DNA from 2 places in the Halomonas sp. Mc5H-6 genome. Region 1 is predicted to be linked to the other one. Evidence: predicted binding sites of a transcription regulator. Region 1 holds the regulator's gene; the other holds the start of a gene.
What was found. The regulator FliA, encoded in region 1, starts transcription of late flagellar genes. The targets are predictions, from matches to a motif close to CTAAAGTTNNNNNNNNNNCNGCCGATA.
Positions count from the first base shown of each region.

Region 2: a site for FliA is predicted at 12,773-12,799, ahead of fliD (flagellar filament capping protein FliD). Genes of this name have one in related genera too.

Region 1 is NZ_JAMXSI010000014.1:25,610-41,754, reverse strand. Features, by position in the region: gene flhF (flagellar biosynthesis protein FlhF) at 1-1,340, shown strand, start outside; gene NH395_RS15980 (hypothetical protein) at 1,337-1,894, shown strand; gene NH395_RS15975 (flagellar protein FlhE) at 1,960-2,367, shown strand; gene NH395_RS15970 (RNA polymerase sigma factor FliA) at 2,398-3,099, shown strand; gene NH395_RS15965 (MotA/TolQ/ExbB proton channel family protein) at 3,195-4,013, shown strand; gene NH395_RS15960 (OmpA family protein) at 4,019-4,699, shown strand; gene NH395_RS15955 (hypothetical protein) at 4,706-5,281, opposite strand; gene NH395_RS15950 (adenosylcobalamin-dependent ribonucleoside-diphosphate reductase) at 5,476-7,587, shown strand; gene NH395_RS15945 (ribonucleoside-diphosphate reductase) at 7,646-8,428, shown strand; gene NH395_RS15940 (Crp/Fnr family transcriptional regulator) at 8,510-9,253, opposite strand; gene uvrA (excinuclease ABC subunit UvrA) at 9,404-12,247, opposite strand; gene NH395_RS15930 (MFS transporter) at 12,444-13,823, shown strand; gene ssb (single-stranded DNA-binding protein) at 13,895-14,461, shown strand; gene NH395_RS15920 (sugar nucleotide-binding protein) at 14,506-15,396, shown strand; gene NH395_RS15915 (lysophospholipid acyltransferase family protein) at 15,393-16,121, shown strand.
Region 2 is NZ_JAMXSI010000015.1:53,770-69,914, reverse strand. Features, by position in the region: gene NH395_RS16580 (SDR family oxidoreductase) at 1-482, shown strand, start outside; gene NH395_RS16575 (hypothetical protein) at 734-1,021, shown strand; gene opgC (OpgC domain-containing protein) at 1,234-2,349, shown strand; gene NH395_RS16565 (serine hydrolase) at 2,377-3,474, shown strand; gene NH395_RS16560 (ABC transporter ATP-binding protein) at 3,564-4,499, shown strand; gene NH395_RS16555 (ABC transporter permease) at 4,496-5,257, shown strand; gene NH395_RS16550 (nucleoid-associated protein) at 5,279-6,283, shown strand; gene NH395_RS16545 (TerB family tellurite resistance protein) at 6,320-6,784, shown strand; gene NH395_RS16540 (exopolysaccharide biosynthesis protein) at 6,777-7,370, shown strand; gene NH395_RS16535 (YqhA family protein) at 7,399-7,956, shown strand; gene NH395_RS16530 (serine hydrolase) at 7,962-8,987, opposite strand; gene NH395_RS16525 (hypothetical protein) at 9,270-9,626, opposite strand; gene NH395_RS16520 (UDP-glucose/GDP-mannose dehydrogenase family protein) at 9,801-11,117, shown strand; gene fliD (flagellar filament capping protein FliD) at 11,322-12,674, shown strand; gene fliD (flagellar filament capping protein FliD) at 12,885-14,285, shown strand; gene NH395_RS18400 (flagellin) at 14,531-16,145, shown strand, end outside.

The DNA.
Region 1 (16,145 bases):
ACGTCAGGTTGGTACTGCTGCTGAATGCCGCCAGCCAACCGGAAACGTTGGAAGAAGTGGTGATGCGCTATCGCCAGGCTGCCCGTGCGGCAGGTGCTGAACTGGATGACTGCATCATCACCAAGCAGGACGAAGCGGGACGTTTGGCCCCTATCCTGGATATTGTCATGCGCCATGGCATGCGCGTGCTGTTTGGTTCCTATGGTCAGCAGGTCCCCGAAGATATGGCGGTGGCGGACCCGGCTACCCTGGTCGATCAGGCGCTGAATACCGACGCGGCCGGGTCAGGCAGTGGATCTCCATCCGCCGCACCGCTCAGCATGCCCCGCTGGTCACGGGATGTGCTGGGCCAGGGGCGCCGTCTGTCGTCGCTGTTTGCGCGTCTGCGCGAGCGCATGGTGGGCTTTGAGCGTCTCGAAGGCGTCTGGGATATCGCTAACCTGCCCAGCGTGTTGCAGGATCAGCGTCTGGACGAGCTTCTGGAAGGGTACCCACCGCCCCAACACATGCTGGGCATGGCCTGGTCGCCCCGCCGCAATGAACGCGGCTGCGATTGGGCGATGCCGGATATAGGACTGGATGCCGAGGGCGCCTGGATGGCGCTACCCTGGCTTCAGCACCGCCAGCCCGCTGGCTGGCAACCGCGCATGACCACCTTTAGCGAGCGCGATGGCGTCGCCGTGCACCTGCTGCCGTCATTACCCGATAGCGAGGCGTTGACCTGGTTAGAGCGCCAATACCTGACCTGGGTCAGCTTGGCACCCCCGGCACTCAGGGTAAACTTGCACGGTGAACGCTATGCGCTGCGCCAGCTGTTTGCCGAGAGTACGCTCAATCACCGCGTCAATGTGCGCTTCCGTGGCCAGCCGATGGCGCTGTGGACGGCCTATGCCGAAGTTACCGACAAAGAGGGGCGGGCGCTGCTGGCGTGGTATGGCGAAGTCCGTGACCCCGAAAGCGCCAAAGTGGTCACCCGCCGTTACTGGCTCACCCCCGCGCGATTGGGCAATGAGGTGCTGAGCCTGCTGGTGACCCAACTGCAGAGTGAAAGCCTTGCGGCGCTGACACGGCGTGCCTGGCAGCAGCTCAAAGACGCCGATAGTGGCGACGTAAGCCCTGAAGTGCGCCTGTTGATGGCCAGTGGCATTGCCGCCATTGCCGGGCACCTTGATTGCGCCGAGGACGAGGCCGCCGGTGCATTGCACGGTGATGTGCTGAACCTGCTAAGCAGCCGTCGCCGTCGGCGGGATACGGCATTGCTGGATGCGCTGGTATACGCCTTTATGGCCCGTGATGCGATCCGCCAACTGGGCGGTGTTAATCGTGAGGGCCTAGCATGAGCGCACAAGACCAAGCTTCTGGGCTGCGCAAGTGGGCGGATCTGCAGCGTCAGCAGCGGGGCGATGAAGCGCCTCCCGAGGCAACGGAATCATCCGGGCCGATGGCCTACCGCTCACCCGTGGTGCCCAGCGCGGCGGCCATGGAGCCGCCTGTCACACCGCCTAAGCCTAAAACGCCGTTAATGGTCACCGGGCTATCAGGTGATGGGCCGGTAGAGGTGCGCAAGGTCAGCGCGCGCCTGGGCCAGTGGGCCGCGCTAGGGCGAGCCTGGGCCGGGGATCCGGCCGACTGGGATATTCGGATCGTGATGCCGGATGAGCCAGAACTGGCGACGCTCAGTCAGCAACATCGTCGCTGGGCGTTGTGGGTCAGCAGCGATGCCGATGCATTTGGGCGTATGTACCAGCTATTGAAACAGCTGCGGCAGCATAACGGCCCGCAACGCTTGTTGGCACTGCACGAGCCTCACCTGCCCAGGCAAGGCCTATTGGCCAACCTGCAGCAAGCGGCCGGCCACTATCTTGACACTGAATTGCTATTGCTGGCCCGCTAATGGCAGCTAACGCCGGTAAAGCGTCTAATAATCGGGGTTAATCCGCTCATGAGAAGGAACGATGCATGCTAGGCTATTGGCGTCATGCGATTAGCATTTTGGTACTAGCCTTGGGACTCGGTTCGTTTGCTCAGGGAGCGTCCAGCAGCTGGGTGACACATGTGCCGGGGCTCATGGTGACCATGAGCGACCGCGCCAGTCGCAGTGAACCGGTTCGTCCTCCAGCGGGCGCTACCACGCCAGCGGCGGTCATCGAGCGAGTCCAGTGGCAGTACCAACACGCGCCCGGGGCAGCGCTACAGGCATGGTTATGCCACCCCGAGCGCTGTGTGTCATTATCGGGCATGCGTGGGGAGACCCGTGCTTTATCAGGCATAAGTGCGACAACGCCCCTGCATTTTCAATTTGCGCTAAACCCAGGGCAGCGTCCCGTTAGCGTTAAAGGGTTGCAGATGATAGTGAATTACCAGTGAGCACAGGTGGTTTAGCCGCGAGGCAATAGGATGTACACAGCACAAGGCAGGATCAAACAAAGTGAGCTGATGACGGAGTATATGCCACTGGTGAGACGTCAGGCCTTGACGCTTCAGGTCAGGTTGCCGGCCAGCATAGAGCTGGATGACTTAATCCAGGCAGGCATGATGGGGCTACTGGAAGCTCTGGGACGTTTCGATGCCACTCAGGGGGCCACCTTTGCGACGTTTGCCAGTCAGCGCATACGCGGGGCGATGGTGGACGAATTGCGTACCCGTGATTGGCTGCCTCGCAGCGTCCGTCGTTCGGCGCGGGCCGTTGATGAAACCGTCAGGCGTTTGGAGCAGTCGCTTGGGCGTCCCCCCGAAGAAACGGAAATCGCTGACGCCATGGAGATGCCGCTGGGCGACTATCAGCAGCTATTGCACGATACCAATAGCGGGCAGTTGCTGCCCTTTGAAGAGCTGGTGGCGGATGGCAGCGAACCGCATAATCGCGAAACCGTGAGTTCGCCGTTTGACCACTTGCTCGATGCCCAGCAGCGGGAAACCCTGGTGGCGGCCATTGAGGCCCTGCCCGAGCGTGAAAAGTTGCTCATGGCGCTGTATTACCAGGAAGAGCTCAACCTGAAAGAAGTGGGCGCTGTTCTCGGCGTCACGGAGTCACGCGTTTCCCAGTTGCATAGTCAGGCAGTCAGCCGTCTGCGCGCCAAGTTAAACGACTCGGTTTAGGGTCTTTTGACGTCACTGCCAGGGCAACGGCGATTGGCTGACGTTTTAGCGCTCGGTGCTGATAAGCCCCGTTATATTGCTTTAAGGAGCACGACATGAACCCATCGACGCTGATCGGTATTTTCGCCAGCATCCTGTTGCTGGTAAGCGTCCTGTTTTTCACCGCCGAATCGCCGGATAGCTTCCTCAACCTGCCCGGGCTCGCCATCGTGGTCACGGGCACACTTGCCGCTACCTTTATCAGCTATCCCCTCAAGGAAGTGCTGCGGGTGGTGCGTCTGGTCGGGCTGGTCTTCCGGCGCGAAAACACCTACGTGCGTGATGATATCAACGAGTTGGTGGCCATGTCCCGGCTGTGGTTCAAGGGCGATGTCCGCGCTGTTGAACGAGAGCTCGAAAACACCCGTAATCCGTTTTTGCGGACCGGCATTCAACTGGTGATCGCCAACACCAAAGAAGACGAAATCTTCGATATGTTGCGCTGGCGTATTGCGCGGCTGAAGGCGCGTGAGCATGCGGAAGCCCAGATATTCCGCACCATGGCCACTTATGCGCCCGCTTTCGGCATGATTGGCACCCTGGTGGGGCTGGTCAACATGCTGGAAGTCATGGACTCTGGCAATCTCGATGTGATCGGCCCGCGCATGGCGGTGGCCTTGCTGACCACCTTCTACGGTATCCTGCTGGCCAATCTGGTGTTCAAGCCTATTGCGGTGAAGCTCGAGCGGCGCACCGAGGAGCGCTTGATCACCATGAACATGGTGCTGGAGGGGATCTCCCTGATTACCAAGCGGCGGCTACCTTCCTTTATAGAAGAAACGCTCAACTCCTTCGTCGCCAACTACCACGACGAAATCCGCGAGCCGGAGGTCAAAAAGCCGCGCGCCTCGAATAGCGCCCCCGCCAAGGGGTAGTCGGGATGCTAGACCGGGATACCCGCCATACATTGGAAGCGCCACTGCCCAAGGACAGTGGCGACGATGGCTGGATGACCAGCTATCTGGATGTATTGACGCTGTTGCTGACCTTGTTTGTCTTGCTGCTCTCGCTGGCGCCACCCGGCGGTAACGACGCTGGCTCGCAAGCCAGCGTCGATGAAGCGTCCCCCGGCGCGATCGCCGACCTGCCTCTGGCATCACTGGCGACCGGTATCGAGCCCCGTCACAGCGGCCTGCAGCCGCGCTTTGACGGTATCAGCATTCCGGGAGTGGACGTCTCCCAGGGGCAGGAAGGGGTGACGCTGCGCATCAACGACAACCTGTTGTTCGACAGCGGCCGGGCGCAACTCACCGGGCAGGGCCGTGACCTCGTCGACAGTCTTGTCGAAGTGCTCAGCGCCTTTGATGGGCAGGTGTCCGTCGAAGGCCATACCGATAATGTGCCCATCTCGACCTCTCGCTTTCCTTCCAACTGGGAGCTATCGTCGGCACGGGCGATCGCCGTGGTCCGCCATCTGGATAGCCAGGGGCTCGAGGTTGATCGCATGCGCGCCGTTGGCTATGCCGATACCCAGCCCATAGCCAGTAATGCCACGGCGCAGGGGCGGGCGGCCAACCGTCGCGTCGAGCTGGTGCTCAGGCAGCCGCCAACCCAGGATTAACCCCCGCTAAAACGCATCCCGGCATAGGCGCTGCATCCTTGCCAGCGCCTCTCCCGCGCCCTCCAGGCTGAATATCATGTACCAGGGGTCTTCATCCCCCTGGTCAAAGCCCAGAAAGACCTGCTCGCCGACGCTCATGTCGGCGATCAATTGATCGATATCGTTGAGATAAAAGTGGGCATAAAAGCCGTTATTGCCCCGCTCGGTGATAAATTCGGCGACGCTGTGAATGCGCTCGCGTTCATCGACGCGTAGCCGCGCAGGCACCTGATTAACCGCTCGGCTTTCGCCCTGAGCGGCTTCCAGTTCGACACGCATCTCCAGCCAGGGTAAGTCGCACACGCCCTGGGTGGCATTGACGCTCAAGGTGGCATCCGAGTAGCTGTGCGCTTCCACGGCACGAAAATGACGCTCGTTACCGAGGGTCAATGCCATCGACTGCCAATGGTCGTGGGTTTGGTCGTCTTCGACGTTAAACGACACGGCATGCGCCGATGGCAGCGATAACACCAACGCAGCGCCAAGCGCAGGGTAAGCAAGTGCGGAATGAAAACGCGATATCAACGGCATGAACAGGCCCATCATCTGGAAAACCCTTAGCCTATCGTCTGATGCACGGTGACAAAAGACTAAGGCGCTGATTTTTCTATATATGGTAGAAAAAATATGAAAAAGCAGCCGATATAGTGCAAAGTCAAGACTATACTTCACCCGGTTGCCTCGTATAATCGCTTTGACCAAGCGCTATTTTCAACGCCGCTAAGGAGTTTCGCGACATGAGTACTGCTACCCAGGCTATGAACACCTCTAACGATGTCCCGCTTCAGGAACCGTCGCGGGAAATTTGGGATGCCAAATATCGTCTTAAGGATCGCCATAGCCAGCCGGTGGATCAGGACCTGGGCGCGACCTTCGAGCGGGTGGCGAAAGCCTTGGCGGATGTAGAAGGTGACAAGGCGCAAGAGTGGCTGCCGAAGTTCCGCTGGGCGTTGGAAAATGGCGCGGTGCCTGCCGGGCGGATTCTCTCCAACGCAGGGGCTGACGCCTATAAGCCCGCGGTGAGCCTGATTAACTGCACGGTGTCGCGCACCATTCGCGATTCGATGCGCGATATCCTGGACTCCGTGGTAGACGCCGGAATGACCCTCAAGTCCGGCGCCGGTATCGGCTACGACTTTTCCACGTTGCGCCATAAAGGGGCCTTTGTGTTCGGCGCGGGCGCAGGCACCAATGGCCCGCTGGCGTTCATGGATATCTACGACAAGATGTGTTTCACCGTGGCCTCTGCCGGTGGCCGTCGCGGCGCGCAGATGGGCACCTTCGATGTCGGCCATCCGGACGTGCGTGAGTTTATCCAGGCCAAGCGCGAAGCCGGGCGCCTGCGTCAGTTCAACCTTAGCCTGCTGATTACCGACGAGTTCATGGAGGCCGTCAAGCATAACGCCGACTGGCCGCTGGCTTTCCCGCTCCACCCCGGCGAGAAAGACGACGTCAGCGACGAGGACATCATCTATCGCGACTGGCCGGTGGTCGAGGAAGGCTATACGGTCGACGATGAAGGCCGCGTGGCCTGCCGGATTGTCGAGGTGATCAAGGCGCGGGAGCTGTGGGACACCATCATGGCCTCGACCTACGATTACGCCGAGCCCGGGTTCATTTTGATTGATCAGGTGAACCGCATGAACAACAACTGGTTCTGCGAAGATATCCGCGCCACCAATCCCTGCGGTGAGCAGCCGCTGCCGCCGGAAGGCGCTTGCCTGCTGGGCTCGGTCAACCTGACCCAGTTCGTCATTGAGCCGTTCAGCGACCAGCCGCGCTTTGACTGGGACCGCTACCGTAAAGTAGTGGCGATCTTCACCCGCATGCTGGATAACGTGGTCGAGATTGCCGGCTTGCCGCTGCCCCAGCAGCAGCGCGAAATCGAAGCCAAGCGCCGCCATGGCATGGGGTTTCTGGGCCTGGGCTCGACGCTGACCATGCTCAAGATTCCTTACGGCTCCCAGGCGTCGCTGGCCTTTACCGAAGAAGTCAGCCGTCACCTGGCCATTGAAGGCTGGAAGCAGGCGTTGGAGCTGTCCCAGGAAAAAGGCATGGCCCCGGTGCTCGCCGAAGAGCACGTGATCACGCCGAAGATGATGCGCGAGCGTCCCCAGCTGGCCAAGGACGGCTATGAGGTGGGCGACAAGGTGCCCGGGCGTATTCTTCATGCCCGTTACAGCCAGTACATGAACAAGGTGGCCGAGCTTGAACCCGAGCTCGTGGCGCAACTTGCCGAACACGGCGCACGCTTTACCCACCACAGTTCCATCGCGCCGACCGGCACGATTTCGCTGTCCATGGGCAACAACGCGTCCAACGGCATCGAGCCGTCGTTCTCGCACCGTTATTTCCGCAATATCATCCAGTCGGGCAAGAAGACCAAGGAGCAGGTCGAGGTCGTGTCCTTCGAACTGGCAGCCTATCGCCACTTTATTGCCGCTGATGCGGTGGACAGCGACCTGCCTGACTACTTCATCACCGCCGATGCGGTGACGCCCGAGCAGCACGTGGCGGTTCAGGCGGCGGCCCAGCAATGGATCGACTCGGCGATTTCCAAGACGGTCAATGTGCCTACCGAGTTTGCGTTCGAGAAGTTCCAGGACCTTTATTTGCAAGCCTACGAAAGCCGTCTCAAGGGCTGCACGACCTTCCGCTTCAATCCGGAAGCCTTCCAGGGCGTTCTGGTGCGCGAAGACGACCTGAAAAACACCACCTATGTGTTTGAGCTGGAGAACGGTGAAACCCTCGAACTGACCGGCGATGAAAAAGTGATCTACGACGGTGAAGAGCACAACGCCGCCAACCTGTTTGATGGTCTGAAAGAAGGCACCTACGGCAAATGGTGATGCCGGGCCACGCCCCATCACGCACAACCCTGCAACCCTTTGCCAAGTGGAGAACGTTATGACTGTTGAAATCACCTCGAAAATCGTCGGTTACCGTATCAAGCAGCAGGCGCCTGAAGCGCCAAGCCCGACCCTGCCCGAGGAAGACCCGCTGACGGTGCGCATTCCGTCGCGTCCGGAAGGCACACTGGAAGCCGTCTCGGAAAAGATTTCCTATGTCGGCGCCGAAGGCCGCAAAAAGGTTTATCTACTGGTGTCCTTCATGCCGGTGGAAGGCGTGGTCGGCGGCAAGCGCGTGGTCATCGAGCGCCCGGTGGAGTTTTTCTTCCCTTCCGGACAGCTTTCCAGCGAACACCAGTGGATTACGGCGACCATGCGTAGCCTGTCACTGGCGGCCCGCGGCGGTTACGTCACCCAGGCAGTGGCCGACTTGCGCAAAGTGGCCTGGGACAAGGGCCTGGTGCGTTGTGGCATGAACCGCTGGAACAAACCCATGTTCCATGATTCCGAAGTGGCCGCCATTGCCTGGTCGATCCAGCAGATTCTGTACCGTCGCGGCTTTCTGGATCAGGACGGCAACCAGGTGCCGGTGGAAAGCCTGGTGGAGCGCTACGCGCATCGCATGCAGCACGGCCACGCCTGGCAGCCCCCCGCCGACGACATGCCCGCTGAGGCAGAAAACGGCGCGGTCGAGCCCATCGGGCAAGATGCCGCCACCTCTAATGCCCCGAGCAACGGCCCGGCGGTCGTCGGCCACTGCCCTGAATGCCGCGGAGAGCTGATCATGATGGATGGCTGCCCCACCTGCTACGCAGGGTGCGGCTGGTCGAAGTGCGGCTAATGTAAGTCATCGCCGTACGGAAAAGGGCGCGCGCTTATACGGCTCGCGCCCTTTTCCATTGATGTATTGGCGGGGGGCGTGCTAGCCAGCAGCGTCAAACAGCGGCCGCACGTTATCGGTCAGGTAGGCGTCGTCAAACTCGCCTTCCACGGAGAGGGCGTCCAGGTCCGGAATGGTGACGTTATGACGGTCGCGGAAAACCAGGCCGTCCTCGCTTAGCGCGCTGAATGTCCGGCTGACGTGAACCGGGCTTAGACCCAGAATATCGGCCAACTGCTCCTGGGAAAGCGGCAGGCGGAACTGGCCGCTGATATCGTCATTGGTCTGACGAAGACGTAAATACATTTCATGAAGAAAATGGGCCATTTTCTGGCGGGCGCTGCGCCGGGCAATGTTCACTAGCCGTTCGGTGAGCAGCGCCTGCTGACGGCTGCCGATGGCAAACATGATCGAGGTCAGCGGCAGCGACTGGCGAAATAGTTCGAGCATGCGGCGATGGGGGAAGTGGCAGATAACCCCATCGTTGATCATGCGCACGTTCTCGAGACGCTGGTTAAAAGCAAACTCACGCAGGCCGATGATATCGCCGGGCAAAAAGACTTCGAGTATCTGGCGGTCGCCGTTTTCCAGGTGGCGATACGAGTAAGCCCAGCCGCTTTTCAGCGTACAGAACTCATTGGCCGGGTCGCCTATCTCCCAGAGTAGTGTGCCTGCTTTAATATCGGTGGGGCTATCCTCCAGCGAGATGAGCAGTTGTCTTTCGTCTTCATCAAGCGAGCAGTAGTGGCTGAAATGCTTAATGATGCAGCTTTTTTCCTGGCCCACGATTAACCACCCCTGAACGATGTTCGCTTAAAATCAATGACTCAACCAATCGCTACTATAAACGACGCCGATAAAAAATGCTTAACGCCATGTATTACATGAGTTTCGCAGCGTGGCGGCGACTCACGCAAGTCCCGCCATGATGGATCATCAGGCAGACGCGCGTTGTTGCCGCGCCAGTAACGGTGCCAGGAAGCGTCCGGTATGCGATGTCGCCTGTTTGGCGACCTGCTCAGGTGTGCCTTCAGCGATGATCCGACCGCCCCCGGAGCCGCCTTCGGGACCCAGGTCGATAATCCAGTCAGCGGTCTTGATCACATCCAGGTTGTGCTCGATCACCACGATGGTGTTGCCGTGATCGCGCAGGCGGTGGAGCACCGTCAGTAGCTGGCGAATATCTTCAAAGTGCAAACCGGTGGTTGGCTCATCCAGGATATACAGCGTCTTGCCGGTATCGCGCTTGGCCAGTTCCCGGGCGAGCTTGATCCGCTGGGCTTCGCCGCCCGACAGCGTGGTGGCACTTTGCCCCAGGCGAATATAGGACAGGCCCACGTCGAGCAGGGTTTGCAGGCGGCGGGCAATGGCCGGTACCGGGCTGAAGAACTCCAGGGCATCTTCCACCGTCATGGCCAGCACTTCGTGGATGGTCTTGCCCTTGTAATGGATATCCAGGGTTTCACGGTTATAGCGCTTGCCCTTGCACACGTCGCAGGGCACATAGATATCCGGCAGAAAGTGCATCTCGACCTTGATCATGCCCTCGCCCTGACAGGCTTCGCAGCGCCCGCCCTTGACGTTGAAGCTGAACCGGCCGGGCTTGTAGCCCCGCGAGCGGGCTTCCTGGGTGCCCGCGAACAGTTCGCGGATGGGCGTGAAAATGCCGGTATAGGTGGCCGGGTTGGAACGCGGTGTGCGGCCAATCGGGCTTTGGTCGATATCAATCACTTTATCCAGCTGATCGAGCCCTTCGATTTTTTGATAAGGCGCGGGGGTGAGCGAGGTCGCGCGATTCAACTCCCGGGCGGCGATGGGCATCAGGGTGCCGTTGATCAACGTCGATTTACCCGAGCCGGACACACCCGTAATGGCGACAAACAGCCCCAGCGGCAGCGAGAGCGACACGTCCTGAAGGTTATTGCCGGTGGCGCCGCGGACGATGAGCTGCTTTTCCGGATTGCCGGGAATGCGGTAGGGCGGCACGGCGATTTCCCGCGTGCCGGAAAGGTACTGGCCGGTCAGCGACTCGGGATTGTCCATGACGTCTTGCGGGGTGCCCTGGGCGACAATTTCGCCGCCGTGGACGCCAGCCCCGGGCCCGATATCCAGCACGTGGTCGGCGGCGCGAATGGCATCTTCATCGTGCTCGACCACGATCACGGTGTTGCCCAGGTCGCGCAGCCGCTCCAGGGTTTTCAGCAGCCGGTCGTTGTCGCGCTGATGCAGCCCGATGGAAGGTTCGTCGAGAATGTACATGACGCCGACCAGGCCAGCGCCAATCTGGCTGGCCAGGCGAATGCGCTGGGCCTCGCCGCCGGAGAGGGTGTCGGCGCTGCGTTCCAGGTTGAGGTAGTCGAGCCCGACGTTGACCAGAAACTCCAGCCGCGCATGAATTTCATGGACGATCTTGTCGGCGATCTCGCCCTTGCGTCCCGGCAGCCGCAAGTCGGCAAAGTAGCGCCATGCGTCGCCAATGGGCAGATGCACCATATCGGCAATGTTGCGGTCGTCGACGTAGACGTGGCGCGATTCCTTGCGCAGCCGCGAGCCGCTACAGGTCGCGCAGGGCTGTACCGCGATATACTTGGCCAGGTCATCGCGGACCATGTTGGATTCGGTTTCCCGGTAGCGGCGCTGCATATTGGGCAGCACGCCTTCGAACGTATGTTCGCGGGTCACCTTGCGGCCGCGATCGCCCACATAGACAAACGGGATGGTTTCATCGCCGCTTCCGTTGAGGATAATGTCCTGCTCGTGGCGAGCCAGCTCATTCCAGGGCGTTTCCAGTTCAAAACGATAGTGTTTGGCCAACGCCTGAAGCTGGGTGAAATAGTAGATATTGCGCCGGTCCCAGCCCTTGATCACGCCTTCGGCAAGCGACAGCTCCGGGTGGCTGATCAGCTTGGCCGGGTCGAAATACTGCTGGACGCCCAGCCCGTCGCAGGTGGGGCAGGCACCCGCCGGGTTGTTGAACGAGAACATGCGCGGCTCGAGCTCCGCCAGCGAATAGCCGCAGACCGGACAGGCAAAGCGCGACGAGAAGGCGATATCCTCATGGCCACCGTCCATGAAGTGGATCATGGCGGTGCCGTCGGCCAGGTTCAGCGCGGTTTCAAAGGACTCGGCCAGGCGTTGGGCGAGATCATCACGCACCTTGAAACGATCGACGACCACGCTGATATCGTGCTTTTTGCGCTTGTCCAGCGGGGCAATGTCGTCGAGCTCCAGCACCTGTCCGTCGATCAGCGCACGCACAAACCCCTGAGCGCGCAACTCTGCCAGCAGCTGCAAATGCTCGCCTTTACGGCCTTTGACCACCGGAGCCAGCAGCATCAGCTTGGTGCCTTCGGCAAGGTTCATGACCTGATCGACCATCTGCGAAATCGTCTGGGCTTCCAGGTCTTCACCGTGCTCGGGGCAGCGTGGGGTGCCCGCGCGGGCAAACAGCAGGCGCAGGTAGTCGTAAATCTCGGTAATCGTGCCCACGGTCGAGCGCGGGTTGTGCGAGGTAGACTTCTGCTCGATGGAAATGGCCGGTGAGAGCCCCTCGATGTGATCCACATCGGGCTTCTCCATCATCGACAGGAACTGACGCGCATAGGTGGAGAGCGACTCCACATAGCGGCGCTGCCCCTCGGCATAGAGGGTATCGAACGCTAATGAGGACTTGCCTGACCCGGAAAGGCCGGTAATCACGATCAACTTATTGCGGGGCAGTTCCACATCGATCTGCTTGAGGTTGTGGGTGCGTGCACCCCTGACCAGAATGCTGTCCATCAACACCTCGAATCGCGCGGCAAAAGCGTGATTATACGTTTCTCCGGGCCCTCCCGGCAAAGCGGTTTCGCTCGGCAACGGTGTGATGACGTTTCGCTGAATCACCCAACGCGCTAGAATGGGCGGCTATCCAAGCCCCGGTGGGCATTGACTTACCATCGACGGCCATCATCCCAAGGACCATTCCAAGGGTTTTATGCGCAAGGTGTCTGCACTGTTACTGGCCTCTGAACGCCGTGCCATCAGCGGCCTGGCGGGGTTGTACGCGTCTCGTATGTTGGGGCTTTTCATGGTCCTGCCCGTGCTGGCGCTGTATGCCGACGGTCTGGCAGGCTCGACGCCGCTGCTGGTGGGTGTGGCGTTGGGGATCTATGGACTGACCCAGGCGCTTCTGCAAATCCCCTTCGGTTTATGGTCTGACCGGGTTGGTCGCAAACGCGTGATTGCCTTTGGGCTGGTACTGTTTGCGCTGGGCAGCGTGGTGGCAGCGCTTGCTGATTCCATCGGCGCCATGATTGTCGGCCGTGCCCTGCAGGGCAGTGGGGCGGTGGCCGCGGCCATCATGGCGCTGCTGGCGGATCAGACCCGCGAGCAGGTGCGTACCGCGGCGATGGCAACGATTGGCTTGTCGATTGGCGTGGCATTTGCTCTGGCCATGGTGATTGGGCCCTGGCTGGCGGCGTGGGCAGGGCTTGCCGGTGTGTTCTGGCTGACGGTACTGCTGACGCTGTTGGGCCTGATCGTTTTGTGGCGCTGGGTGCCGCCCGCGCCGCGCCGTGTCCAGCACCGCGATGTGGGCATGGACCGTCGGCAGTTGAGGAGCGTGCTGTCACGCCCGGAGCTCTGGCGGCTCGACGTGTCGATTTTTGCGCTGCACTTCGTGCTGATGGCGATTTTTGTGGCCGTACCGTTTCGCTTGCTTGAGGCGGGAATCAGCGCGGCGCATCATGGCCTGGCCTATCTGGCGATCATGGGATTTTCGTTTGTCGCCATGCTGCCGCTGATGATCGTGGCCGAGAAGCGCCAGCGCATGACACGCATCTGCCTGTTGGCGATTGGCGCCATTACGGTCAGCCTGGCGGGTTTGGGGCTTCCGGTCTCTGAGGGCTATTGGTTATTTCCATGGCTGTTTATTTTCTTTACCGGCTTTAACCTGTTGGAAGCCACCCTTCCGTCGATGCTCAGCAAGCTGGCACCGGCCGGGGCGAAGGGGACTGCCATGGGCGTCTATTCCACCAGCCAGTTCCTGGGGGCATTTCTAGGCGGCACCCTGGGTGGCGTGCTGGCAAGTGTCGGGGGGTTGGACGCGGTATTCCTCGGCTGCGCACTGCTGGCGCTATTGTGGTGGGGCGCGATGCTGAATATGCCATCACCACCGCCGTTGAGCAGTGAGGTGGTGGCACTGGGCGACACCGAAGGCGATACTATGGACGTGCTGCTTGAGCATCTGGCAGGCGTGGCAGGCGTCGAGGATGTCATGGTCGTGCCCGAAGAGCGGCTAGCGTATTTGAAGGTCAATCGGCAGCAGCTTGATCAAGCAGCGCTTGCTAAGCTGGTAACACCCCCGAAATCATAAAAGGGGTGGGGTAATAGTGCGTCGCTGGGACGCTGTCGACGTTTATCGATATCAATTGAAAGGAGCGCCTTATGGCTCGCGGCATTAACAAGGTTATCTTGATCGGCAACCTCGGACAGGATCCTGAGGTACGATTCACGCCCTCCGGCACGGCGGTTGCCAACCTTAACCTGGCCACCACCGATACCTGGATGGACCGCCAGAGTGGTCAGCGCCAGGAGCGCACCGAGTGGCACCGGGTGGTGATGTTCAACAAAACCGCCGAAATTGCCCAGCAATACCTCAAGAAAGGCTCCAAGGTTTACATCGAAGGACGTTTGCAAACCCGCAAATGGCAGGACCAGAATGGCCAGGACCGCTACAGCACTGAAATCGTTGCCAACGATATGCAGATGCTTGATTCCCGCGGCGGGGATTACCAGGGCGGCGGCGCGGCACCAAACAACTACGCACAAGGTGGGCAGGGTGGCCAACCTCAGCCCCCTCAGGGTGACCAATACGGCGGACAAGGCGCTGCCCAGCCGCAGCGAGCGCCGCAGCAAAACCAGCCCGCACCGCCGCAAGGCCAGCAAAACAACCAATATGGCGCGCCAGACCCCGGTAATTTCGATGACTTTGACGACGAGATTCCGTTCTAAGTGACGCTCAATGACGCGAGTGAAGGTAAGGGAGACAGGCCGTCTTGAAGCTTTTGATACTCGATGCGGGCCACTGCCTGAGTCTGGCGCTGGCACGCGAAACCAGTCGCCGTTCAGATACTGAACTGGTGATTGAACAAGCGACGCAGGTGAATGCCGAGCGTCTGCGGGAGGTGTCACCGGATGCAGTGATTGTGCCGCCATTGGCGCACCCCCTGAACATGGCCCCCGCCGCCGTTATGGAACACGCCGACGCCGTTGAGGTCTGCCTCGAGGCCTGCCGCACCGAAGACGTGGCGCTCGTCTGGTGTGTGTCTGATCAGCTTTACGAAGACGGCTTCGACGTCGCCATCGATGAGCATGTCGTTCCGGCACCCCGTGATGAAAGCCTGCGCCGTCTGGTGCAAACCGGCAATCGTATCCGGGCCGATTATGCGCGCCATCTGATTGTTCGCCTGGGGCCGCTGTTCGCCCTTGAGGGCAGCCATGCGTGGCTCAACGAGCTGTTGGACAGCCTGGTCATGGGTGACAGCGTGCGGGCGGCGGAAGACGTCATCTTTTGCCCTACCTCGGCGGATGCCGTGGCCCTTGCGCTGATCGGTATGCTCCAGCAGCAGTCCTGCGGTGCGGATGCCTGGGGCGCCTATCATCTGGCGGGGACCGAGCCGGTGAGCGCCTTTACCTTTACCTCCATGGTGAGGACGCAACTATTGACCCACCTTGAAGGTCGTGGCGAGCAAGTGACGTTAGGTGACGTCAAGGCATTGAAGCATCACCATGATGCCAAGTTGCGGCGCGTGCTGAATTGTCGCCGGGTGCTCAATGTGTTTGGTGTCCATCAAAAGCCGTGGCGTTTGGAGGTCGGGCGCATGCTCGATGCCTGGTGTTTAACGCGTGATCCGAAGGGTGTCGACGGCACAGGAGCGTCGTCTTGAAGCAAGTGGTTCGCAGCGTGGTATTTTACGCAGGGTATTTTGCTGCCCTATTGGTGATTGGCGTGCTGTTCCTGCCGATCGCACCTTTTTTACCCCTGGCTGGGCGTTATCGCCTGCTCAATCTATATAATTATTTTCTGATGTTCTGGTTTCGCATTGCCTGCGGCGTGCGCTACGACATTCAGGGGGCGCATCACCTGCCGGACGGGCCCTGCGTGATTCAGGCAAACCACCAAAGCGAGTGGGAAACGGTTTTTCTGCAGGTGATGAAGCCGCCGGTATGTACCGTATTGAAACGTGAGCTGCTGCGCCTGCCCATCTTTGGCTGGGGCTTGCGTTTGCTGCACCCGATCAGCCTGGACCGCTCCAAACCGGCGCGGGCCATCAAGCAGGTGCTGGGCCAGGGCGTTGAACGGCTGAATACAGGGCTTTCGGTGCTGATTTTCCCTGAAGGCACCCGGGTCGAGCCCGGGGAGCGCAGGCGTTACAACAAAAGCGGTAGTGTGGTTGCCTGTCGCGCAGGGGTGCCGGTATTACCCGTGGCCCATAATGCGGGGGAGCGGTGGCCGGGGCGCCATTGGGTTAAACGCCCGGGCGTGCTGCGGGTACGTATTGGCGAACCGATCGAAACGGCAGGACGGACCTCGGATGAGGTGCTGGCTGATGTCGAGGCGTGGATAGAGGCCCAACTGGTTGAGATCTCGGATGTCCCGAGACCGCAATAACGCCCTTATATTGGCTGAGTATAA
Region 2 (16,145 bases), on a different contig from region 1:
ACAATGCCGCCAACGACGATCGCCATTCCTGGCGGGAAGTCGATGTTGCCTACTGGGACGAGCGTATGTCGCTCAACTTGCGGCCGATGTTTTTTGCCGCCCAGGCGGCTGCGGAGCAGATGATGCAAATCGGTGGCGGCTCGATCATTAACTTCGGCTCGGTCAGCGTTCAGATGGCGCTGGGCGGTCTGCCTCTTTACGTTACTGCAAAAGCAGCGATTCATGGCTTGACACGCAGTCTGGCTCGGGACCTGGGGGAGTACAATATCCGCGTCAACACGCTGGTGCCTGGCGCGGTCATGACCGAACGGCAGCTCGAGAAATGGATTGGCCCCGATGACGAAGCCGCCATTCAAGCTCGCCAGTGCCTCAAGCTGCGACTTGAACCCCAGCATATAGCGCCCACCGCACTTTTTTTAGCCAGTACCGAAAGCCAGGCTATCACTGGTCAGGAGTTGTCGGTGGATGCCGGTTGGGCTTAGGTAAGTAGGCAGTATAGGTAATACAGAGCCTCTCGGGCGCATGTGCCGCAGTTAAACAGCCATCAAGCGGTTGCAGACGTAAAATAAACCGCCATTGGCATGATGTTATATCTTATAAAATATTGACCTTAAATAATATTTTCGTTTTTAAATAATGCTGGCATGTTGGCTGCAAATATTCAGGTAAGAACGGACGGGCAGGAAGGCCTGACGTTCTTAACAGAAAATGAAGCCAAACAGGAGGCAGTATCATGATGAAAACGGAATCTCTCAAGAAGCTAGGCATCCTCGGTGTATCTTTCGGTCTGATGGCCAGCCCGCTAGCCTTTGCTGACATGTATGAAGAAGACGAGCAAGACCCTGCACCGCAAGAAGAAACGAGGCAGGATGAAGGTCAAGGCTCAATGAATTCCTTCGATTCCGAAGAGGAAGGTCAAGGCACCACCACCTATGAGGAAGAGGAAGAAGAGCAGGAAGATTGGGAAACGACGGAAGAGGAGGACGCTGGTTCCGATTCTGAAGATGATTCCGACTGGTAATTCCTTTATGCCAGTTGCTTAACGCCTCAAATTCAATGCTGAGTTTCAAGTGCCCCGCCTCTGGTGGGGCATTTCGCGTGTGCGATGAGTCATCGCGTCGGGCACGCTGCATCCGAGAGCGTTGAACCTGCAAGCAAGCACTGGGTTCATAATCGCCCCCAAATGCGGTATTAACTTATTGACTGAACAGGATCAGCACAGGAAATAAGGACATGCCGATGGCGATTGCCTGGAACGAAACGCCCTATCTGCCCAAAGCGGAAGGCCGCATTGAGGCGATTGATTTAGCCCGCGGTATCGCGATCGGGTTGATGATTGTCAGCCATTCCGTCAGCGGGTTGGTAGGCATTCGCAACGTGCCCGACTGGGGCATGGTGCCGATTCACTTCCTTACCAAGTTTTCCTCATCGCTGTTCATCCTGGTGTTTGGCGTTGCCCTGGCCGTGGCGTTTCTCTCCCATGTTAATCGGGAAGACTGGCCCAAACGCCGCCTGAAACTCTGGCTGCGTGCGGTGGAGGTCTGGTTCTGGTACAAGGCGCTGTTGATCATTGAAATGCTGCCGTTCAACACGCCGAGCGAGATCGTCGATGCGTTGCTCTACGGTCGCTTTGGTATCTGGGTGGAAATTCTCGGCTTCTATGCCATCGCCCTGCTTTGGGTGCCGTTGATCCTGCCGCTGTGGGCGCGTGCACCGCTGTGGGGTCGGCAGGCTGTCATCGCGCTGCTCGCCGCCCTGGCCGCCTGGCTGCAAGGGGTTTCATTCGGTGGCAATGACATCCTCAAGGCACTGCTGGTGGACCATGAAGACCATTACGCCTGGGGCCAGCTCAGCCGCGCGCCGCTGATTCTACTAGGGCTGCTATTGGGCGAAGCGCTGCTGCGCTGTTCGGGCGATCCATTGATGAAACGTCGCCTCACGCTCGCCTTGCTGGGTATGGGCGCGGTCATGATCGCCGGATTTTATGGCCTGGCGCTGGCTGGTGGTGACGTTTACGCTGCCATGTTGGCGGTCGCCAATAACGAGGGTAAGCATCCCCCTGGCTTGGCCTTTATGCTGTTTAGCCTGGGCGGCGCGCTGGTGATATTCGCCCTGGCCCTGGCGGGTGGCGCCCGGGCGGCCCGGGCGCTGATACCGTTTACCCTGGTCGGCTCAGATGCGCTAAAGGCATTTATTTTCCATATCGTGATGATTTTCCTGGTGCTGCGCTTCCTGTTGGAAGGCGAGGGCGACTACAGCTATCCACAGGCGCTTGGTGTTGGCGGGCTGTTGATTCTTGGCACGGCGGCGTGGATTTGGTTGACCCGCTGGATGGCCTGGCATCGTTAAGTGCGAAGAAAGTCTGGAGTTAATGGTTTGCAACACTGGATACAGCAAGGACTTGTGGCGGTAGCACTGCTGTTTGCACTGCCCGTACAAACGGAAGCGTACGACACGCATTGGTACCATGAGGTGGACAAACGCAGCGCTTGGCAAAGCGACCTCGATGCGCGAATGAGCGCGATAGAGGAACGCTTCGCCGGTGGTATTGGCCTCTATGTGCAAGACCTTTCCAGCGGTGAGGCCTACAGCTGGCAGGCTGATCAGCCCTGGTACCTCGCGTCGCTGATCAAGGTGCCGGTCGCGGCGGAAGTCTTGGGTGAGCGTATATCGACCAGCGAGCGGTTGACGCTTGAACAAAGTGATTTTGTCGATGGCGCAGGGCCCACCAACTGGCACGAGACTGGCACGCCCATCTCGGTGGGCTATTTGCTGGAGCAGATGATTACCGTGAGCGATAACACCGCCACGGATATGCTGATAGACCGCGTTGGTCTGGATAATGTCAACCAGCGTGCCCAGGCCATGGTGGCGGCCAACGGTGGCGATCCCTCAGCGCTTGGGCCGATCTCCAAGCTGGTGGAGGTGCGCCAGGGCGTCTACGGTGAACTCCATCCCTGGGCGCGTAAGCTTGGCGGCATGGATTTTATAAACCTCCGTCAGTCACCGGTGAGTCAGCGCCCTCGCGCCCTGGCGCAGCGACTTGGCGTAGAGCCTCAGGCCCTCAATCAGCCTGACTACCATCACGCCTTTGACGCCTACCATGCCAGCGGCGAAAACGTCGGCACCTTGCGCGCCGTTGGCGACATACTGGCAACACTTTACCTTGGCGCCATGCCCGACCTCCAGGGTACGCCCCGCGATGAGTTGCTTGCCCTGATGGCCAATACCAGCTCCGGGGAAGAACGGTTAAAACAAGGGTTGGGTGGGGCGGTGAGCTTTGCCCACAAGACGGGCACCCAGGACCGGCGCAGCTGCGATGCCGGGGTGGTAGAGCGTGACGACATGCCCAATGCCGCCTGGGCCGTGGTTGCCTGCACCCAGGGGCCAGACGCGGTCAGTGAACACGAGCGTGCACTGGCAGGCGTCGGATTAGCCCTGCGACACAGCGGCGCATTGGGAACACCCTGGTAGCCAGCCGTTCGTTTACTGCCCGTGCTAAACTAGCGCCCGCGCCATTCGCCATCAGCGGCTCACATCGGCCGCTTTGTCAGGAGCTTGCCTTGAACGATGCCATTATCGAAATCCGAGGTCTGAATAAAACCTACCGGGGCGGTTTTCAAGCGCTCAGCCGAGTCGATTTACAGATTCAGCGCGGCGAAATCTTTGCCCTGCTGGGGCCCAATGGGGCGGGCAAAACCACGCTGATCAGTGTGGTGTGCGGTCTGGTCAACCCCAGCGAAGGCCAGGTACTGGTGGACGGCTTCGACAACGTTGCCGACTACCGCCAGGCCCGGGAGCGCATTGGCCTGGTCCCCCAGGAGCTTACCAACGAGGCGTTTGAAACCGTCTGGAACACGGTCAGCTTCAGCCGTGGTCTGTTCGGCAAGGCGCCGAACCCGGCGCATATCGAGAGCGTGCTCAAATCGCTGGCGTTGTGGGACAAGCGCAACAACCGACTGATCACGCTGTCCGGCGGCATGAAACGCCGCGTGCTGATCGCCAAGGCGCTGTCCCATGAGCCGCGCATCCTGTTCCTCGACGAGCCGACAGCCGGTGTCGACGTCGAGTTGCGCCGCGAAATGTGGCAGGTGGTGCGCGAGCTGCGCGATAACGGCGTGACCATTATTCTCACCACCCATTACATTGAAGAAGCCGAGGAAATGGCCGACCGCATCGGCGTGATCAACAATGGCGAAATCGTGCTGGTCGAGGACAAGCACGCCCTGATGAGCAAGCTGGGCAGCAAGCAGCTGACGCTTTACCTCAACGAGCCGCTGGAAACCCTGCCATCCGCCCTTGATCGCCCCGAACTCAGCCTGTCGGCCGAAGGCCATGAGCTGGTCTATACCTACGACGGCCATCAGGAAGAGGATGGTCACGGTATTCCCGCGCTGCTCACCGATCTTGAGCGCGAAGGCATCACCTTCAAGGACCTGCACACCCGGCAAAGCTCGCTGGAAGATATTTTCGTTGATCTGGTTAAGGAGCGCGCATGAATCTCTATCCTGTTCGCGCCATCTACATGGCCGAAATGGCGCGTACCCGGCGCACCCTGTTGCAAAGTATTGTCTCGCCGGTGATTTCGACATCGCTCTATTTTGTCGTCTTTGGTGCGGCGATTGGCTCGCGCATCAGCGAGATTGATGGCATCAGCTACGGCGCCTTTATCGTGCCGGGCCTGATCATGCTGATGCTGCTGACGCAAAGCGTTTCGAATGCCTCGTTCGGGATCTTCTTTCCCAAGTTTTCCGGCAGCATTTACGAGCTGCTCTCGGCACCCATCTCGTACCTGGAGATTGTCATGGGCTACGTGGGGGCGGCGGCGTCCAAATCGATTCTGCTGGGGCTGATCATTCTTGCCACCTCCGGGTTTTTTGTACCCCTGGAAGTCGCGCATCCCTTCTGGATGCTGACCTTTCTGGTGCTGACCGCGGTTACCTTCAGCCTGCTGGGCTTTATCATCGGCATCTGGGCCGAAGGCTTTGACCGGCTGCAGCTGGTGCCGCTGCTGGTGATTACCCCGCTGACCTTCCTGGGTGGCAGTTTCTATTCCATCGACATGTTGCCGCCGTTCTGGCAGGGCGTCACGCTGCTCAACCCGGTGGTGTATCTGGTCAGTGGCTTTCGATGGAGCTTTTACGGCATCAGCGACGTCAGCCTGGCGGCCAGCGTGATCATGATCTGCCTGTTCCTGGCGGTCTGTTTAGCCACCATCGGCTGGATTTTCCGCACCGGCTACCGTCTTAAACCCTAGTAAGGGAGCATTACACGTCTTATGCCACTTCTGCACAGTATCGTTCACCGCCTGGACCCGACGCTTGACGGCGAGCGCCTGACGCTGACCGCCGCCCCGGTTGAGGCCGACAGCGCCGAGCCGGTCATGGAAAGCCTGGTCAGCGCGCTCAACGACACCTACAACACCAAGCCCAAAGGCTGGGGGCGGTTTGCCGAAGAGGGCGAGCACGCCGGGCCGTTATCGGTGTGGCTGAAAGACTACCTTGCCGGTGAGCAGCCCTTTACCGAGCTTGCCACTGCGCTTGCTGAGCGGCTCGTCAGTACGCTTCAAGAGCAGCTGTCAGTAAGTGGTTACTTGGTGATCAGCCACCAGCGCCAGGGCGACACCGAAACGCTTTTCATGGGGCTTGCCCACCAGCGCGAGGGCATTGGCATTGATGATGCGCACCAGGCGGTGCCCGCCGCCCAGTTGAACACCCGTCAGCTGACGCTGGCCGCCAGGATCAACCTGAGCCAATGGCAGAGCGATTCGCCGGATGCCCAGTACGTCTCCTTCCTGAAGGACCGCGGCGGCAAGAAGCTGGGCGAGGGGATGATGGTGTTGCTGGGCATGGAAGAAGGCCTCGACGCGCCTGCAGAGACCCGTACACTGCTCAAAGCCTTCAGCGACTACGTCGAGAAGGAGGATTTCGACGATGAGGCCAGCCGGGAAAAAACCGACAGCCTGGTGGATTACGCCAACGACCAGATGAGCCGTGGGGAACCCATGACGCTCGACGAACTCTCAGCGCTGGTCGATGAAAAACAGCCCAAGGCCTTCTACGAGCATATTCGCAATGCCGATTACGGCCTGTCGCCGGAAATTCCCCCGGATAAGCGCACAATCAATCAATTCCGGCGCTTTACCGGGCGTGCGGGCGGCGTCTCGATCAGTTTTGACTCGCACCTGCTCGGCTCAAGCATTGAATACGATGCCACCCAGGACCGGCTGATCATCAAGCAGGTGCCCAAACAGTTAAAAGAGCAACTGACCAAGCAGTCGTAAGGCGCTCGCAGCGTCTTGCGAGCGGAGGAGAACCCCATGCTGGACACTATCCAAGAGTTTTTTCAGCGCACGCTTGCGCAACCCGAGCAGCGCGATAACCAGACCATCACGCTCGAACTAGCTTCGGCCGCGTTGCTGTTTGAAATCGCCCGGGCCGACTACGATACAAGCGACGCCGAGCTAACAGCGCTGCGGGAAATGCTGCTTCAGCGCTACCAGCTCAGTGAAGCCGATGTTGACGAGCTGATGGCTATGGCGCGGGACGAAGTGGAAGACGCGGTCGACCACTACCAGTTTGTCAGCCTGATCAAGGATCACTACGGCTACGACCAGCGCTGCGAACTGGTGGCGTTGATGTGGCAACTGGCCTGGGCCGACGGTAGCGTCGATGCTCTTGAAGAACACCGTATTCGGCGCCTGGCGGATCTGCTTCACGTCAGCCACAGCGATTTTATTCGCACCAAACTATTAACCGAAGAGCGTACAAACCAGAATGGGTGATCGTCGCGAAGGCTCGACTTTAATGGATCTAATTGCGTCGTTGGAGCGCATGGAGCAGGACGCTCAGCGAGTCAGCGTTGACGATGTGGTGCATGCCGTGGGGCGTCGCTCCTTTGGTCCCCTGTTATTGGTGACGGGGCTGATCACGCTGGCACCGATCATTGGCGATATTCCCGGCATGCCCACGTTGATGGCGCTGCTGGTGCTGCTGGTATCGGTGCAGTTGCTGGCCGGGCGAGAGACCTTCTGGCTACCCAACTGGATGCTCAAGCGCTCGATTTCACGCCATAAGTTCGATAAAGGCATTTATTATCTAAAAAAGCCCGCCCGCTGGATTGATGGGTTGCTGCGGATTCGCCTGCCGTGGTTAACCGGCTATATTGGCATCCGCGTGACGGCCTTTGTGTGCCTGTTGATTGCTCTGGCTATGCCCCCCATGGAGTTTATTCCCTTTTCTGCCAACGGCGCCGGGCTGGCGCTGTCGCTGCTGGGCCTCGGGTTAGTCGCGCGGGATGGCGCTGCATTGGTGCTGGGGTTTGCGCTGTTTGGCATCACCTGCACACTCATTCTCGTTGGCCTGCTTTAATTTTTGCGCTAACAACAAGGAACCGACCATGATCGATACCCCGCCGACGCCACCCAAACCGCCCGAACAGCAAGGTCGCTGGGAGCGGCGAGTCGAAACCGCACTATGGAACTCCCGGTTTCTGGTCATGCTGGCCGTGGTGCCGAGTCTGATCGGCGCGGTCATGCTGTTCGCGGTGGGCACGGTCGATATCTTCAAGGTCGTGATGCGCACGCTGCACTACTATTTCGTGGACAGCAGCGTCGATATCCATGAAAGCCTGGTGCCCGATATCATTATCGCCGTGGATATCTATTTGATCGCCATCGTGTTGATGATATTCGGGTTAGGCATCTATCGGCTGTTTGTATCGCGTATTGACCAGGCGGAAGCGCGCTATCCTCATCATCCGTTCAACGTCGCATCGCTCGATCAGCTAAAGGATAAAATCGCCCGCGTGGTGATTCTCGCGGTGATTATTGAGTTTTTCCGCGCTGTGGTGGATATCCGCTTCGCCACCCCGCTGGAGGCGATCTACCTGGCGCTTTCAGTACTCGCCCTGGCCGCTGCGCTCTACCTGATGAGCCTGGGACACAAAAAGGAATAGTCGACTTACCCGTGCGTTAATAGATCTGCCACCATGGCATTCAGGCGTTCCTGAAACTGCCCGCCGGGCGAGGGCGGCGTTGGGTCAGCTGTCATGACGATGGTTAACGCCCGCTCGGGGACCACAAACAGCGCCTGACCGCCGAAGCCGCGGCCGTAATAGACGTCTTCGCCGCCCAACTGGGTGATAAACCAGCCATAGCCGTAACCGTCGCCCGTCCAGCGCGAGGTGCCCCGCGGCGTCCAAGAGCGCTCGACCCAGCCTTCCGGCAGTACACGCTGTTCGTTGCCGTTGCCATCAACGACGACACCGTCGTTGCGATACAGCTCGCCGATTGCCACCAGCGCACGCGGCGAGAGCTGCATATCGTTACCGCCGAAGTAGATCCCCTGAGGGTCCTGCAGCCAGGGGGGAATGGCAATATTCAGTGGCTCCGCCAACAGCCGCTGGGCCAATGTATAGGTGGACTCACCGCTGGTGTAGGTCAGTGCGGCAGACAACAGATGACTGGAACCCGTGGAATACAGCATGCGCCCGCCGGGGCGGTCGACAAATGGCCGTGTCAGCGCATCGGCTACCCAGTTGGGGCTGGCCACCCAGGCGCCGTAATTCTGGCCGGATGTGCGCTCAAGCCCTGCCTGTAAAGACAGCAAATGACTCACAGTGATATCGGCAACCTCGGGGTCCGCCCCTTCAGGCACATGGTTGCCGAGCAGCGACACCAGCGTCTGATCGGTGGATTCGATAATCCCCTCTTCGATAGCAGCTCCCACCAGCGCCGCCAGTACAGTTTTCGAGAGCGACTTGATGTTCGCGGGCGCGTCAACCCCAGGGCCACCCTGATGGTGCTCGTGAATGATCCGACCCTGGTGGGCCACCACGATGCTGTGCAAGCGTGAATAACCGCGGGCGTCGTCGCTCAGGTTGCTGAGCGCATCAGCCTTGGGCGGTGAGGGAGACGTCGGTTGGGCATTAAGGGCGGAGGGGATAAACGTGGCAGCGAAAAAAACGGCGGACATCAACAAGCGCATGGTGAAACCTCGGCAAACAGGTCCCTGTTTGAACCCGACGCTATGCAAGGGTTCCAGCCCGTCCAGATAAATGAGGGGGTAGCCAACCTCTTGAATACGCAAAACCCGGGAAGGCCTGCTAGTCTGAACAGGCCAGCAATAGATTGCTTTTTAACCACGCAATTCGCAAGGAGTGCATTTATGAGAAATATTATCTACATCATCGGACTGGTAGTGGTCGTGCTGTTTATCCTGTCTTTTCTCGGTATCCGCTAATCAATTGCTTTTAGTTTCAGGGCTCGTTCAGGCGCAGTCCGCTGCGCCTTCCCCGAACATATCAAACATCAATTCGCGCCCCATGGGAGTCAATACAAACCGCCCCTGATCGTTGCGGGTCGCTGCTTGGCTGGTTTCCAACACCTGCTGACAGGTGGTCCAGTCCGGCGCGTTCTGGCTAAGCAACTGCAGTTCCTTGCTGCTCAGGCCGCGCTTGGTCAGGGTGATGGTTTCAAGCACATGACCGTTGTCGTAAAGCATCTCGGCCACGACGGCCAAACACTGGCGTAAACTGCGCTGAACGTGATTGGCAGTGGACATGTCGCTGGGCATTTCCTTCTCCTGATGCGTTAGCCGGGCAGCACTGAGCGTCTGAAAACGCATGTTCAACGCTCTGTTCTCAATGTCGAGCTGCTGCAGTGCATTATAAACGAAAGTCGATATTAGACCAACGTCTATCCCATGTTTTTCCTGCCACGCCCCGTCATCAAAGCCTGAGCGACGTGATAAGCTCGTTATAAATTTCGCCACCCGTATTGATGAGTGAGTTAACGCGGCATGCATATCAGTGTTTTTGGAACCGGTTACGTAGGATTAGTCGCAGGCGCCTGCCTGGCCGATGTCGGCCATCAGGTCACCTGCATGGACGTTAACGCCGAGCGGATCGCCCAGTTGAATGCCGGTGAAGTGCCCATCTTCGAGCCGGGCCTCAGCAATATCGTGGCGCACAATGTCGACGCCGGGCGGCTCAGCTTTACCACCGACGCCGAGCAAGCCGTGCGCGATGGTGAGCTGGTGTTTATCGCCGTGGGCACCCCGCCGGATGAAGACGGTAGCGCTGATCTCCGCTACGTACTGGATGTCGCGCGTACCATCGGTCAGCACATGAACAATTACAAGCTGGTGATCGACAAATCCACCGTGCCGGTAGGTACTGCTGAGAAGGTGCATGCAGCGATCAGCGAAACCCTCGCTGCCCGTGGCGTCGATGTCCCGTTTGATGTGTGTTCCAACCCTGAATTCATGAAAGAAGGCGCCGCAATTGAGGACTTTACCCGCGGCGCACGAATTATCGTCGGGACTGAAAGTGAGCGGGTAAAAGAGCGCATGCACGAATGCTACGCCCCCTATAACCGTAACCACGAAAAATTGATGTTCATGAGCGTGCGCGCGGCAGAGCTCACCAAATACGCCGCCAACGCCATGCTGGCCACCAAGATCAGCTTCATGAATGAGATGGCCAACCTTGCCGAACGTCTCGACGTGGATATTGAAGACGTGCGCCGGGGCATCGGCAGCGACCCGCGAATTGGCTATCACTTTATTTACCCTGGCTGCGGTTATGGTGGCTCATGCTTTCCCAAGGATGTGCAGGCCCTCGAACGCATCGCCCGCCAGTTGGGCTATACGCCTGCGCTGCTCAGTGCGGTGGAAACGGTCAACCTGCAGCAAAAACAGACGCTGTTCACCAAACTGCAAACATCACTGGGTAATGTGGCGGGTAAAACCATCGCCGTGTGGGGGCTTGCTTTCAAACCCAATACCGACGATATGCGTGAAGCGCCCAGTCGCACGCTGATGGAAGCGCTCTGGCAGGCAGGCGCCAAGGTGCAGGCCTTCGACCCTGAAGCCATGGCTGAATGTCGCCGGATTTATGGCGAGCGCGACGACTTGCTGCTCGCCGGCGACCGCATCCAGGCAGTGAAAGGCGCGGATGCCCTGGTGATCTGCACCGAATGGAAGGCGTTTCGCAGCGTCGATCTGGAATGGCTGGCCGGCCAGTTAAACGACAAGCTGGTGGTGGATGGACGCAACCTGTTTACTCCAAGCGCCGCCCAGGAAGCGGGACTTACATACTTGGGGGTAGGTCGCTAGCGTGCACTCGCATACGCTTGGTTACATTTTGGTACTTAAAAATTAGCTAGAATGTTCAAGGTTGTACTTTATAAGCCGAGTCAATAAGTAATCAGCAATGAAATAAACATATTTGACGTTGGCAACACGTCAGCCCAGCAAGGTTTGTGGATGGGCGCTAATGAAGGCGGTTGCTCCACTCGTTTCAAAAAAGGCGGTTAGCGTATGGGTGCTATTTCTTCTCTCGGTATAGGGTCAGGGTTGGACCTGAACGGCTTGCTTGATCAGCTTGAAGACGCTGAACGTGAAAAGCTTGTCCCGATTGAGCAACAAGTAGAAACCGAAAATACCAAAATATCGGCCTATGGGCAGTTGGAGAGTGCGCTTTCCGAGTTCCAGGACTCGGCGAGTGCACTTGCTGACGGTTCCCTCTTCGAGAGCCTGTCGACCAATGTGAGTGGAGAATCAGTGGGCGCTGCCGCCGATGAAACTGCCATGCCCGGCAGTTACAACATTACCGTGGATACCTTGGCCACGCGGGGTACGTTGGCCTCCGAGGGTGTAGACGACGCGGAAGCGGCACTCACCACGGCCGCCCAGGACATTACGTTCGCCTTTGGCGACGGCAGTGAAACGACGGTTGCCATCGCCGCCGACAGTTCGATGGAAGATATCCGCGATGCCATCAATGCGGATGAAAACGCGGGGGTCAATGCCACTATCATCAACGATGGCACCCAAGATCGGTTGGCACTAAGCTCACGAGAAACCGGTGCGGATGCATCTATCAGTAACTTCTCGTTTAGCGATGCCGCCCCGTTCGCTGCTGATACAGCAAATACATTGCAGGATGGCACCGACGCTGCTTTAAACGTCAACGGCATCGATATCACCAGCCCGACCAATCAGGTCGAGGGTGCGATTCAAGGCGTTACGCTGAACCTGCAAAGCGAGGGCGATAGCACCGTTGCGGTAGAGCAGGACACTCTTGCCGTGCGCGAAGCAATCACATCGTTTGTCGATTCGTATAACGCGCTGAAAGAGTCAACAGGCGAGCTGACCAACTTCAACCAGGAGACCGGCGAGGCCGGGCCACTCAATGGCGACAGCACGGTTCGCACCGTTGAATCCCGTATGCGCAGCGTACTTAGCGGCGGTGTCGCGCAAGAGGGCGATGGCTTCTCGATGCTCAGCCAAGTAGGCATTTCGCTTGAGGTTGACGGCACGCTCTCGCTGGATAACGACCAGCTAAATGACGTCGTCGCCAACGACCAGCAGGCTCTATCTGAATTCTTCGCGGGCAGTGGCGATAACACTGGCCTGGCAGGTCAAGTGAATACCGCTGTGGAGCAGATGCTGAGCTCAAATGGGACCGTAAGCGGCGCAATCAGCGGCAGTGAAAGCCGGATCGAATCACTCGGCGACCGCTACACCAGCATGGAGCAGTCCATCGGCCAGACCATCGACCGCTACCGCACTCAATTTGGCGAGTTGGACGGCATGATCGCCGAGATGAACCAGACCAGTAACTACTTAACTCAGCAGTTTGATTCACTGGATGCTCAGTTAGGTCGCTAACACGCAGTCAATACAGCGAGTTACGTTTAAAAGTCTGCCTTGCGCAGGCTTTTTTGCATCCTGAGGTCGCCATCAATATCTAAAGCAATAAAAAAGCGCTAAAGTTGCGCTCACTTTGACCGATAATATTTTTATTAAATTTGCGTTGACGTGGCGTGAGTGGCCCGCAGTGCAGTGGATAGGTTTAGCCTTTTACTGAGGACTCCCAGTATGGCAACGATTACCTCTCTAGGTATTGGCTCAGGCCTTGACCTCAACGGCTTGTTGGATCAGTTGAACGATGCCGAACGCGGCAAGCTCGCGCCAATCACCCGTCAGCAGGAACAACAGGAAGCCAAGATTTCCGCCTACGGCAAAATCCAGTCATCCATGGATAAATTCCAGGATGCGGTTGATGCTCTGAATGATCCCAAGCTCTACCAAAGTCTTTCCGCCAATGTGCGTGGCGATGAAATCTCCGCGACCACCAGCGCGGATGCCTTGCCCGGTAGCTACCGCGTCGAAGTCACTGCGCTGGCTACCAGTGGCACGTTAGCTTCTCAGCGGGTAACCGATAGCGACACTCCTCTCGATATGGGTGGCGCCACCCAACTGCGGCTGGTTTTTGCAGGTCCAGACACAGCTAGCGTTAATATCGACATAGCCGCGGACAGCAGCCTGGAAGATATTCGTGATGCCATTAATGCTCGCAAAGATGCAGTTGTCAGCGCTAGCGTGATTTTTGATGGGGAAGGCTACCGCCTTGCCCTTAGCTCCAGCGAGACGGGCTTGGATGCCTCGGTAACCGGCTTTAGTTTTGTGAATGCGGATGGCACAGACGTTACCACGCCCCCCTTCACGAGCGACACCGCACAAAGCGGCCAGGATGCCGCTCTGACGGTTAACGGCATTGCGATTACCAGCGCCAGCAACAGTATTGACGATGCCATTCAAGGTGTGACGCTGAACCTGGGCGAGCTAAACCTGGGGGCGGGCGAAACTGCCAGCAGTACCGTCAGCGTGGAGCGCAACACGCTCAAAGTGCGCGAGGCCATCGGCGCATTCGTTAAAGCCTTCAATGACGTCAAAAGCACCATAGGCACCGCAACCAACTATGATGCCGGTACGGATACGGCAGGCGAGCTGGTCGGCGACAGCACCGTGCGCACCATTGAAAACCGCCTGCGCAGCGTGCTGACCAGTGGCGTGGCGGGTGGTGAGCTAGCCTCGTTGAGTCTACTGGGTATTACCCTGCAGCGCGACGGCACGCTGGAAATGGATGACGACGCTGTCAGCGATTTAGCCAAAAACAGCCCGGATGCTCTCAGTGACTTCTTTACAGGCGTGGAAGGCAATGATGCCTCTCAAGGGTTGGCCAGCAGCCTAAGCACCACGCTTGAGCAGCTAATGAGCAAAAACGGTACCCTGGGCAATGCCATCAGCGGCGCGGAAAATCGCATCGACAGCTTGAAAGACCGCTATGAGCGTATGGAAAGCACTATCGAGCGGACTATTAGTCGTTATCGCGCTCAGTTCGGCCAACTGGATGCCATGATCGCCCAGATGAACAGTACCAGCGAATACTTGACCCAGCAGTTTGATGCGCTGGATCATCAGTTGGGCCGCAAGTAACCCGTTCGCTAGCTAGCCAGCAACCGCGTGAGTTTTATCAACAGGGCCGAAAGGCCCTGTTTGCGTCTCAAAATGGCAGTAAGTACCGTGTTTACGTTTGTTAACATTTTTCTGGCGTATTTTGTTATTTTTTTGGCATTAACCCTAAAGGTTCTCCCCGCCGCGCCGTTAATTAAAATAACGGCACACACAGTGGCCGAAAAGCGGGCCTTCTAGGCCAGTGTCCAAGCAAGGAGAATCACACCATGTCAGTGATCAATACCAACATCACATCGATGATCGGCCAGCAGAACCTGAACAAATCTCAGAATGATCTGCAAACCTCCATGGAGCGTTTGAGTTCTGGCCTGCGTATCAACAGCGCTAAGGATGATGCAGCTGGTCAGGCCATCGCTAACCGTATGAGCAGCCAGATTACAGGTCTAGCCCAGGCGCAGCGTAACGCCAATGACGGTATTTCCGTTGCGCAAACTGCTGAAGGTGCACTCAACCAAGTTAACGACAACCTACAGCGTATTCGTGAGTTGGCGGTTCAGGCTGAAAACGGCACCAACTCTTCTAATGACTTAGAGTCCATCCAGAATGAGATTAATCAGCGTCTTGGTGAGATTGATCGTATTTCTGGTGAAACCAGCTTTAACGGCACCAAAGTGCTGCAGTCTGATGAAGGCATGAAAATTCAGGTTGGCGCCAACGACGGCGAGGCGATTACCATCGACCTGAAAGAAATAAATGTTAAAACGCTGGGCATGGAAGGCTTTAACGTTACCGGTGCCGGTGAGATTGATAACGAGGCTGCTATCAAGGATGATTTAACCTTGGCGGGAGCAACTCAAGTTGGCACCACCAATGAGTACGTGTTGTCCACCGATAATAATTCCGCATCAACTCTTGAGGTGCTTGGTAAGGCGGCTTCTGGTGACTCTATCGCCATTGAAGGTACGACTTATACCAAACAAGATGATGGATCTTACCAGTTTGGTCAGACCTACGCTGAAACTCCTGCTGACACTATAAAATCAGCTATGGAGCCAGCTCTTGGTGAAACTAAAACTGCCACGGTATCCATTGGCGGTGAAAGTACAGACATTACTATTGCAAGTGATGGTAATATAACTGCTACTGCAAGCGGCAATGCTTTGTACCTGGATTCCACAGGAAACTTGACAGAGAATGGCTCTGGCAACCCCCCTGCTGCAACTATTGATAACTTGTCAGACTCACTGGCAGCACGTAGCGGTGACAGTATCGCTATCGACGGTGGTGCAACTTACACCACGGGTGCGACTATCACTGATTTGACAGATCAGGGAGGTGCTGCAGTTACTTCTGCCGATACAGCAACTAGTCTTACTGCAACTGCCGGTAATACTGTCACTGCTGATGTCACTCTTAATGGCACAACTACAAGTATTACAGTTGATGATGCAGGTGCTGTAACAGATGGTGCGAATGCTCTTTACATTGATTCAGACGGTAATTTTACTACTGATGATAATGGTGGGGCTCTTACCCAAGCTACGGCAGCAGATGTAGCAGACACTGTTTCTGCCTTCAGTGGTTCTATCACTTTCACTGATGCTGCTAATACTTCTGGCACAGCTACAACAGGTGATACCTACTCTGGTAACGGCCGTGAAGTGGCAGCAACCGGTCTGACTATTTCCGAGTCTGGCGTCAATGACGTTCTTAAGGCTGCTGCAGATAACGACTATACCCTCACGCTGAATATTGAAGATAGCGCTGGCAATACCGATACACAAACAATCGATTTCACTGTCGCAAGTAATGCTGTGACTGCTATTGAGTTCGGTACCTTTACGGATGATGGTAATGGCGAGGGGAGTGCTCTCGGTGCTG